DNA from 2 places in the Faecalicatena orotica genome. Region 1 is predicted to be linked to the other one. Evidence: a T-box and tRNA genes for the amino acid it is inferred to sense, from the RefSeq annotation. Region 1 holds a T-box; the other holds one or more tRNA genes.
The links. A T-box is a leader RNA that pairs with one kind of tRNA and senses whether it is charged. The one in region 1 lies ahead of thrS (threonine--tRNA ligase), so its partner is inferred to be a tRNA-Thr.
Positions count from the first base shown of each region.

Region 2: it encodes a tRNA-Thr, which carries the amino acid that the T-box ahead of thrS (threonine--tRNA ligase) is inferred to sense. The anticodon was not compared.

Region 1 is NZ_CAJJZH010000002.1:435,787-440,821, reverse strand. Features, by position in the region: gene ABIN22_RS05605 (MGMT family protein) at 1-88, opposite strand, end outside; gene ABIN22_RS05600 (peptide deformylase) at 119-613, opposite strand; gene ABIN22_RS05595 (MATE family efflux transporter) at 783-2,159, shown strand; gene ABIN22_RS05590 (hypothetical protein) at 2,224-2,412, opposite strand; T-box leader at 2,753-2,948, shown strand; gene thrS (threonine--tRNA ligase) at 3,002-4,963, shown strand.
Region 2 is NZ_CAJJZH010000003.1:189,605-194,639, forward strand. Features, by position in the region: gene pgeF (peptidoglycan editing factor PgeF) at 1-390, shown strand, start outside; gene ABIN22_RS07680 (mechanosensitive ion channel family protein) at 394-1,296, shown strand; gene ABIN22_RS07685 (metallophosphoesterase) at 1,300-2,526, shown strand; tRNA gene ABIN22_RS07690 (tRNA-Thr) at 2,627-2,699, shown strand; gene ABIN22_RS07695 (Ltp family lipoprotein) at 2,773-3,630, opposite strand; gene ABIN22_RS07700 (hypothetical protein) at 3,815-3,976, opposite strand; gene ABIN22_RS07705 (MarR family winged helix-turn-helix transcriptional regulator) at 4,183-4,626, shown strand; gene ABIN22_RS07710 (sulfite exporter TauE/SafE family protein) at 4,628-5,035, shown strand, end outside.

The DNA of each region.
Region 1 (5,035 bases):
CGCACAGTAGTGCAATCTGGCCATAGGTCGCTGCTTTTCCTGAAGGAATCTCCCTGCATACAAGGGCAACTCTTTTATAAAAATCCATAAAAACTCTCCGCTTCGTTTTCTTATTAATCTACTTCTGGTTCATGGCTTCTTTTAAAAATAATGACTTCTGGTCCTTTGCCCTCATCACGGCCAGAATGCCGTCCAGATGATCATACTCGTGCTGCAGGAGTTCTGACAGATCACCTTCCAGCTTCATCTCACAGTCCTTCCACTCTTCGTCCTTATATCGGATGATGCATCTCCTGTAACGCTCTACCTTAACGAGCAGTTCGGGAAATGACATGCAGTCGTCCAAGACATCCATCTTTTCCTCATCGGGAAATGACAGGACCGGATTGATAAAAACTGTCGGTTTCTCAAGAAACATGTAGATCACTCTTTTATGTACGCCGATCTGCGGTGCGGCAACCGCACGTCCCGCATGGTATTTCTCCCGGAAGTCCATGAGGGTATCGTGTAAATCCACGATCGTCTGCTTCAGGCTCTGGAGTTCATTTTCATGAACCTCCGTGCTTGGTTTATAAAGTCTCTCGTTTCCCAGTAATAGGATCTCTTTTATCATAATCTGTAACCTCTCTGCAAATGTACGCAATCAATTTACCCTTAATTTTTAGTATATAACAGGCCTCTTTAAACTGCAAGGGCAGTGTTTGAATAGCTATTCTGGCAGATATTTGATATAATGGTATCAAATCTAATATAAAAAGGAAGCGATTTCATTGCATGGTTCAATGTCTCAGGATGAAAAATTTCAAATGATGACGGAGGCTCCGATCCCCGGTCTGATCGGGCGTCTGGCTGTCCCTACGATCATCAGCATGCTGATTACCTCATTTTACAATATGGCCGATACCTTCTTTGTCGGCAGGGTAGGCACCAGTGCTACGGCTGCGGTGGGGGTTGCATTTCCCATCATGGCCGTCATACAGGCGCTGGGCTTTTTTTGCGGCCACGGGTCAGGGAATTCGATTTCCCGCAGACTGGGGTCCAAGGATTCAGGCGCCGCCGAACAGCTTGCAGCGACTGGTTTTTTCCTTGCTCTTTTCCTCGGCATCGTCGTGATGGGGCTGGGACTGGTCTTTTTAAAACCACTGTGTATCCTGCTCGGCTCGACTGACACGATTCTTCCTTATACCGAGCAGTATCTCGGGATTATTTTAATCGGCGCGCCCTACATGACCGCCCAGCTTGTACTCAATAACCAGATCCGTTTTCAGGGAAACGCCTTTTATTCCATGATCGGCATCACGACCGGGGCCGTTCTGAATATCGCACTGGACCCGCTCTTTATTTTTGTGTTCCACATGGGAATTGCCGGAGCGGCACTGGCCACGATACTGAGCCAGTTTGTCAGTTTCCTCATGCTTCTGGCCGGAATCCGGATTTCCAAATGTATCCCGATCCGTTTCCGTAATATCCGGCTCCACAAAGACCGGCTTCAGGAAATCATGGGCGGCGGCCTGCCGTCCCTTTTCAGACAGGGGCTGGGCAGTGTCGCTACCATGACGCTGAACATTGCCGCAAATCCCTATGGAGACGCCGCAATCGCAGCCATGTCCATTGTAAGCAGGATCATGATGTTTGCGGGTTCCGCGCTGATTGGTTTCGGCCAGGGGTTCCAGCCCGTCTGCGGGTTTAACTATGGTGCCAAAAAGTTCGGGCGGGTGAGGGAGGCTTTCTGGTTCTGCATGAAAGTTTCCACTGTTGTGCTCTTTTTCCTCTCTATAGGAGGTATGCTTCTGTCCGGGCATCTGATCGGGATCTTCCGGAATGATGCGGATGTCATCCGAATCGGGACTACGGCCCTTCAGTTTCAATGTCTAACCTTTACACTGAACGGGTGGATTATTATGAATAATATGATGATGCAGACGATGGGCAAGACTGTATACGCTTCCATACTTGCCTCCGCCAGACAGGGTCTTTTCTTTATTCCGGCACTGCTGGTCCTGCCCCGGCTGTTCGGGCTTCTCGGAATCCAGATGGCACAGGCTGTGGCCGATCTTTGCACCGTCGTAATCACGACCGTACTCTGCAGGATTATTATGACACAGATGCGCAGGGAAGAACAGGAATATGCTGTTCTGGAACCAGAAGAGTCAGAATAGAAAAGGAGCCTGACAAATCAGAACATTATCTGATTCATCAGGCTCCTCCCTTTTTTTCACCATTTTACGCACTCACCCCGCCGACCGTAATTCTCGGCATCCAGAGGAACTTTGCCATTCCAAGAGTAATCGTGTTAGAATAGTTCAGCCCGCTCTCCGGCAGATACACATCTCCCTTTTCACTTGAAACACGCTTATAGCCCTTTTCCTCAAGCTTTTCACCTTCATTGGCAAACCTTGCCAATATCTCCATATAGGAGCCGCCTCAAGTATTGCACATCTCAGCATACAGGACAATGTCTTTTAGGTCCTTCTCATCCATGTACTCTTTTAGTTTATCATCCAATATAACATTCATATAAAATCCTCCTTCGCTTTAATATGTTTTTATCATACCCAACCAGAAGAAGAAGTTCCGTGATTAAGTCACAATAAATATAAAAAGTTTCGCTTGCGAAACTCGCGCCTGCGGCGGTCGCATCGCGACATCTACCACTTACGCCGCAGTGTGCATCCCGCCGGGAGGGTTTATACACTTCACCCTTGACATTCATTTGATTCATGATATACTAAAAACCAAGTTGAATCATATACGCAAAGCTATGACAGGAAGAGTAGGATAATCGATCATTCAGAGAGGGATGTATTTGGTGTGAGCATCTCATGGGACTTTATCTGAAGACCACCCTGGAGCGGCCCTAATCAGGCCCGGCCGACACCGTTACCGTCTAATTGAGTGGCACTTGCAAAAAGGGTGGAACCGCGGTATGAAAGTCTATCGTCCCTGAACAATCGGAAGAAATTGTTCAGGGACTTTTTTATGTTGAAAGGAGAAAAATAGAATGAAGATTACATTAAAAGATGGTTCTGTAAAGGAATATGAAGAGAGTAAATCGGTGATAGATGTTGCATTTGACATCAGTGAGGGGCTGGCAAGGGCGGCCTGTGCCGGGGAAGTGAATGGGGAAGTTGTGGATATGAGGACAGTGATTGACTGTGACTGTACTTTAAACATTCTTACAGCCAGAGATGAAGCCGGGCTTCGGGTTGTCCGCCATACTTGTTCCCATGTGCTGGCGGAGGCTGTGAAGAATCTGTTCCCGGATGCAAAGCTGGCGATCGGGCCGGCGATCGATACGGGGTATTATTATGATTTTGATTCCGCACCGTTTTCAAGGGAAGATCTGGATAAGATCGAAAAGGAGATGAAAAAGATCATCAAGAAGGGGGCGAAGCTGGAACGTTTTACACTTCCCCGTGATGAAGCCATTGCCTTTATGGAGGAGAAGGGGGAACCATACAAAGTGGAGCTGATCCGCGACCTTCCGGAAGATGCTGTGATTTCGTTCTACAGGCAGGGGGATTTTGTGGATCTGTGTGCGGGTCCTCACCTGATGAGTACGAAGGGCATCAAGGCATTTAAACTGACCTCTTCTTCCGGTGCATACTGGAGGGGTGATTCCAATAACGCGATGCTCCAGAGAATCTATGGCAGCGCCTTTGCTACAAAGGATGAACTGAATGATTATCTTGTTTATCTGGAAGAAGTCAGAAAACGGGACCACAATAAACTGGGCCGGGAGATGGAATTATTCACAACCGTCGACGTAATCGGACAGGGACTCCCCCTGCTGATGCCTAAGGGCGCCAAAATCATCCAGACTCTCCAGAGATGGATTGAAGACGAAGAGGATAACAACTGGGGCTATATCCGCACGAAAACCCCGCTGATGGCGAAAAGTGACCTGTACAAGATTTCCGGCCACTGGGATCATTACAAGGACGGCATGTTCGTGCTCGGTGATGAAGAAAAAGACAAAGAGGTTTTCGCACTGCGCCCGATGACCTGCCCGTTCCAGTATTATGTATATAAAGCAAGCCAGAAATCTTACCGCGACCTGCCGCTGCGTTACAGTGAGACTTCAACTCTGTTCAGAAATGAAGACTCCGGAGAAATGCACGGACTGACCCGTGTCCGCCAGTTTACAATCTCCGAAGGGCACCTGATTGTCCGCCCGGACCAGATGGTGGAAGAATTCAAAGGCTGCCTTGCGCTGGCGAAACACTGTCTGACAACACTCGGACTTCAGGATGACGTAACTTACCACCTTTCAAAATGGGACCCAGAAAACACCGGAAAATACATCGGTGATGCTGAAGTATGGAACCAGACTGAGGAACACATCCGCCAAATCTTAATCGAACTGGATGTCCCGTTCGTGGAAGATGTCGGAGAGGCTGCATTCTACGGCCCAAAAGTCGATATCAATGCAAAAAATGTATATGGCAAAGAAGATACTATGATCACGATACAGTGGGATGCACTGCTTGCGGAGCAGTTTGATATGTATTATATCGACCAGAACGGCGACAAGGTCCGCCCTTATATCATACACAGAACTTCCATAGGCTGCTACGAAAGAACTCTGGCATGGCTGATCGAAAAATATGCAGGCATGTTCCCGACATGGCTCTGCCCGGAACAGGTCCGCATCCTCCCTGTTTCCGACAAGTATCTGGATTACGCGGCCAACGTAGAAAAAGAACTGAAAGCAAATGGCGTCCTGAGCACTGTCGACGGGCGTTCCGAAAAAATTGGCTACAAAATCCGCGAAGCAAGGCTTGCTAAAATACCATATATGCTCATTGTAGGAGAAAAGGAAGAAAATGATGGCACCGTTTCTGTAAGAAGCCGTTTCTTAGGAGACGAAGGTGCAAAAGATTTGCAGGAATTCATCGGCGCCATCTGTAAAGAAATCAGGACAAAAGAGATTCGTAAAATAGAAGTTCAGGAACAAAAATAAGATTCATAAAAAATAAACACTGCCGGTCCGAATCCCCATATATACGGCTTCGGACCGGCAGACTCATGTCAC
Region 2 (5,035 bases), on a different contig from region 1:
CGGGGAACTGTCGGAAAGATCGGAAGGAGGACCGTGGAACTAATGCAGGAGCAGTACGGCTGCTCGCCGGCCGATATCCTTGCGGCGGTGGGACCTTCCATCTGTCAGGACTGCTATGAGGTCAGTGAAGATGTGATCGTCCAGTTCCGGGAACATTTTGCAGAAAAAGACTGGCCCGAATTGTTTTATAAAAAAGAAAACGGGAAGTACCAACTGGACCTCTGGAAGGCGAATGAACTTGTTTTTCTGGAGGCAGGGATTCATAAAGAACATATAGCCGTAACAAACCTGTGTACTCACTGTAACAGCGACATTCTGTATTCCCACAGGACGACAGGGGACAAAAGAGGAAACTTGTGTGCGTTTCTTGCATTAAAGGAGGAGGCATAAGAAATGATATTAGCGGCATCAGATTTTAAATCTGCAGAAGAAGTGACGACAGAAGTCACGCAGGAAGTAAGCAGAATGTCACAGTACTTTCAGGATCATCTTCCGGGGCTGATTGGTTTTGGAATTAAGGTTTTACTTGCGCTTGTATTTTTCTTCATCGGGCGCGTTGTCATCCGCTGGATACAGAAGCTTGTGCGGCATTCTCTGGAGAGGACGAGTGCGGATAAAGGCGTGATCCAGTTCGTGGATTCCCTTTTGAAAGCCAGCCTGTATGTGCTGCTGATTTTCACCATAGCGACGAAACTCGGGGTAGAGTCCTCATCGGTTGCCGCACTGCTCGCATCCGGTGGTGTTGCCATAGGTCTTGCCCTGCAGGGAAGTCTGTCAAACTTTGCGGGCGGCGTCCTGATTTTGCTGTTGAAGCCATTTGTGGTAGGAGACTATATCATTGAAAACACAGGCAAGAATGAGGGAACAGTAAAAGAGATTCAGATTTTCTATACAAAGCTGTCTACGGTTGACAATAAGACGATTGTGATTCCCAATGGCACGCTGGCAAACAGCAGTCTGACGAACGTGACTGCAAGGCCGGAGCGGCAGTTGGATATGAAGGTAGGCATCGCTTACCATGCGGACCTGAAAAAGGCAAAAACCCTGATTGAGGACCTGCTGTTAAATGATGATTCCATTATGCAGGATGAGGATATTAAGGTGTTTGTAGATTCCCTCGGGGACAGTGCCGTAATGCTGGGACTTCGCGCGTGGGTGAAGACAGACGAGTACTGGCCGACAAGGTGGAGGCTACTGGAAGAAATCAAACTGATTTTTGACAGAGAAAATATTGAGATACCTTATAACCAGCTGACGGTTCATATGTATGGAGAAGAAAACAAAGGAGCAGAGTAGAAAATGCTGGCAGTTTATTTATCACCTGTTTATATACTGCTGAATTTATATATTTTAAGATGGCTGCTGCGGTGGATGAATGCCTGCAGCGGCTATTTTCACGGGAAAAAGCCGAAAGCGTGTGTCGCCGTGGTTTATACCCTTTTGGCAACAGCCCTGCTGACCGGCTTTCTGATGCCTGCGGGGAATCTGCAGAGAGTCCTCAAACTGATTGGCAATTACTGGCTTGGCGTGATGCTTTATGCCCTGCTTGTAATTCTTGCAGCGGACCTGATCAGGCTGATCTTAAGAATATTCGTGTGGAAGGACTGGGGACGGGACAAAGAGACAGATAAGAAATGGAAGATCCTGCGTGAAAGAAGGGGATTCGCCGTGATTGGGGCGGTATGTGTGATCCTGATGGCTGCTGCGTGCATCGGAGGGGCGGTAAATGCCCGAATCATCAGAACCACGGATTACGATATCAGTATTGATAAACATGCGGGAAATCTGGATGAACTTAAGATTGTACTGGCAGCGGACCTGCATCTGGGATATAATGTGGGGCACCTCGAGATGGAGCAGATGGTCCGGAAAATAAATGCACAGAAACCGGATTTGGTCGTGATCGCAGGAGATATATTTGACAATGAATATGAGGCTCTGGATGACCCTGACCGGCTGATTTCTATTTTAAAAGGCATAAAAAGTAAATATGGGACCTATGCCTGCTACGGGAACCACGATATTCAGGAAAAGATACTGGCGGGGTTTACGTTCGGCGGCAAACATGAAAAAAAGGAAAGTGACCCACGTATGGATGAGTTTCTTAAAAAAGCCGGAATCACACTTCTTAAGGACAAGGGATTGTTGATTGCTGACAGCTTTTATCTGTATGGCAGACCCGATTTTCACCGTCCCGGACGGGGGATTGACGTGCGCAGGACGGCAGAAGAGATTACTTCAGATTTCGACAAGGATAAACCGATCATTGTCATCGATCATGAGCCAAAGGAGTTGGACGAGCTTTCAAAGGCCGGTGTTGATCTGGACCTGTGCGGGCATACCCATGACGGACAGACATTTCCGGGAAATTTGACGGTGGGCCTTATGTGGGAAAATTCTTATGGATACCTCAGGAAGGGGGACATGCATAATATTGTTACCTCAGGAGTGGGCGTGTTTGGGCCGTTCATGAGACTGGGTACAAAAGCAGAGATCTGTGCGGTGAATGTAAGATTTGCCGGGTGATTTGAAAAATGTGGGGATTCTAAAAGAAAAAAGTAAAAAAACTGTTGAAATTATTGCTGAAAAGAGATATAATAATCAAGGTTCGTCTGACGGACCATAAGCTGGAATAGCTCAGTCGGTAGAGCACCTCACTCGTAATGAGGGGGTCGTCGGTTCAAGTCCGATTTCCAGCTTTGCGAGAAAAGGCCGCAAACCTGTTTATAAGGGATGCGGCCTTTTTAATGTCTTCTTGGACTAATTGCTCTTTTAGTAACCTACAGCTGAAACTCCATATTCGGCCTGCTCTGCTGAAAATCCTTCAAATATCAGCTGGTCAATTAATCCGTCTCTGGAAAAAGAGGAATAATCCAGATAACTTTTTGCCTTTTTTGCTGCTTGCTCATTCCAGTCGGCACCACAATTATCGGCAGCATATGTAGAAGCTTCGGTTGAAAAGCCTTCAAACTCCAACTGCTCTATCAGGCCGCTGTATGAAAATGCCGTGTATGCCAAATAGCTTGATGCTTTGCTCAATGCATTTTTTTGCTCCATTGTTGCACTTTCCTTTGCTTTCCGGTCAGCTTCTTCCTGGGCAGCCTTTTCAGCAGCAGCTTTCTTTTCTTCTTCGGCTTTCTTTTCTTCCTCAGCCTTCTTTTTATCATCTTCAGCTTTCTTCTGGGCAGTTATCTTATCAGCAGCTATTTTTCGGGCTTCGGCTTCCGATGCTTCTAATCCTTCGTATGGTTCCATTCGCTTTTTATAAGCAGTATATTCTTCTTCTACCTTCTCAAGCTGTGCAATTTCGGTCTTGTACTGTTCGGCTTTTGTACCGATTGAATTATAATCATCTTTTAATTTCATGTAATCGGATTTTGAGACCCTGCCAAATGAGGAAAACATAAAAATCAACAATAATAAAGCGCCTGCAATCTCAAAAATCAGCCGTAGAGGGACTTTCTTTCTAGGTGCCGGCGGTTCTGGGGTGGGCAGATTAAAAGCTGGTTCTGGCTGTGGTTGGTTAAAAACGGGCTTTGAATCTGTATTAAAGATCGACTTTCCGGCCGGTGTACCACAGCTGGGACAAAAATTTCCTTCAAATTCGGTTCCACAATTTGTACATCTCATATAATTTTCCCCCTGTACATTAATGTTTATATTATAAATATATTATGAAACGGAAAAAAACACAAGCAGCAAATCCTAAAAGAACCGAAGATCCCATTACTGTAAGGGACTACGGTTCTTTTTGCACCTTATTCTGCTGACTTGTATGCAGGATATGAGCTGCGGCGTGGCCTTTGGGTATACATTACTCCCCGCCGGGACCATCCCGTCTCGGGACTTCATCCGGGATAACGTTCGTAGCATTTGTTTCTGGAGCAAGGGGGATTTCTATATTCTTTTCCTGCTTCCCCGGGTCTATTGTACGTGCAGGGTTGGTACGGCCGGGCATATTCGTATAATTATCCATTTTGCACCTCCTTTATCTTATGTATCTAGTATTTCCCTAATTTCGAAAAAGTATGTCTTAGGAAATGCTTGACATTCTGGTTTTATATGTTAAAATAGTTCATTAAAGAACAGTTCTTTAATGAACTATATATTCTGAATGGATTGGAATAAATCCGATTTATGCGGTCTGCAACGATATGTCTAAGAAAGAGTGAGGTGCCATAGATGCTGACAACTATTGAGTTTTTGACAATTACAAACCAGTTCCAGAAAGTATATGGGAGCAAGCTGAGCGAGATTGCATCTGCATATGATATGACAAAGGTAGAAATTGATGTCCTGCTTTTCCTCTATAACAACCCACAGTATGACACAGCGAAGGAAATTGTAGAGTTCAGGCATATTGCAAAGTCCTATGTATCCAAGGCTGTTGACCTGTTGGTGAAGCGGGGATATCTGGCGGTGGAAGAGGATGCGTCGGACCGGAGGGTGGCGCATCTGACCATAGTGGATGGTGCGGCCAAAGTGGCAGCGAAGGCCAGAAAGGCGCAGGAAGAAGTCATGGGAGTTATTTTTGAGGGAGTAACTGAGGAAGAAAAGCAAACCTTTGAAAATATCCTGCGCAAGATGATGGAAAACATGGAAAAAGATAAACGAGGTGAAGATTAAGATGATTGCGAAGATACTTGTATGTCTGGCAGCCGGCATGGGCGCCGGAATTGGGACTGGCCTTGCGGGATTGTCCGCAGCGGCGGTTATTTCTCCGATGTTGATTACGTTTTTGGGTTTCGATGCATATGAAGCGGTAGGAATTGCGCTGGCATCTGATGTGCTGGCATCGGCGGTTTCTGCGTATACATACGGGAAACATAAAAATCTGGATATCAGGAACGGGATCGTGATGCTCTGTACCGTACTGTTATTTACGATGGCAGGAAGTTATATTGCCTCTCTGCTTCCGAATACGACGATGGGAGGGTTCTCGGTATTTATGACACTAATTCTGGGAATTAAATTTATTGTGCGCCCGGTTATGACGACCAAGGATAAACAGGAGGAAAAAGATAAGAAAACTAAG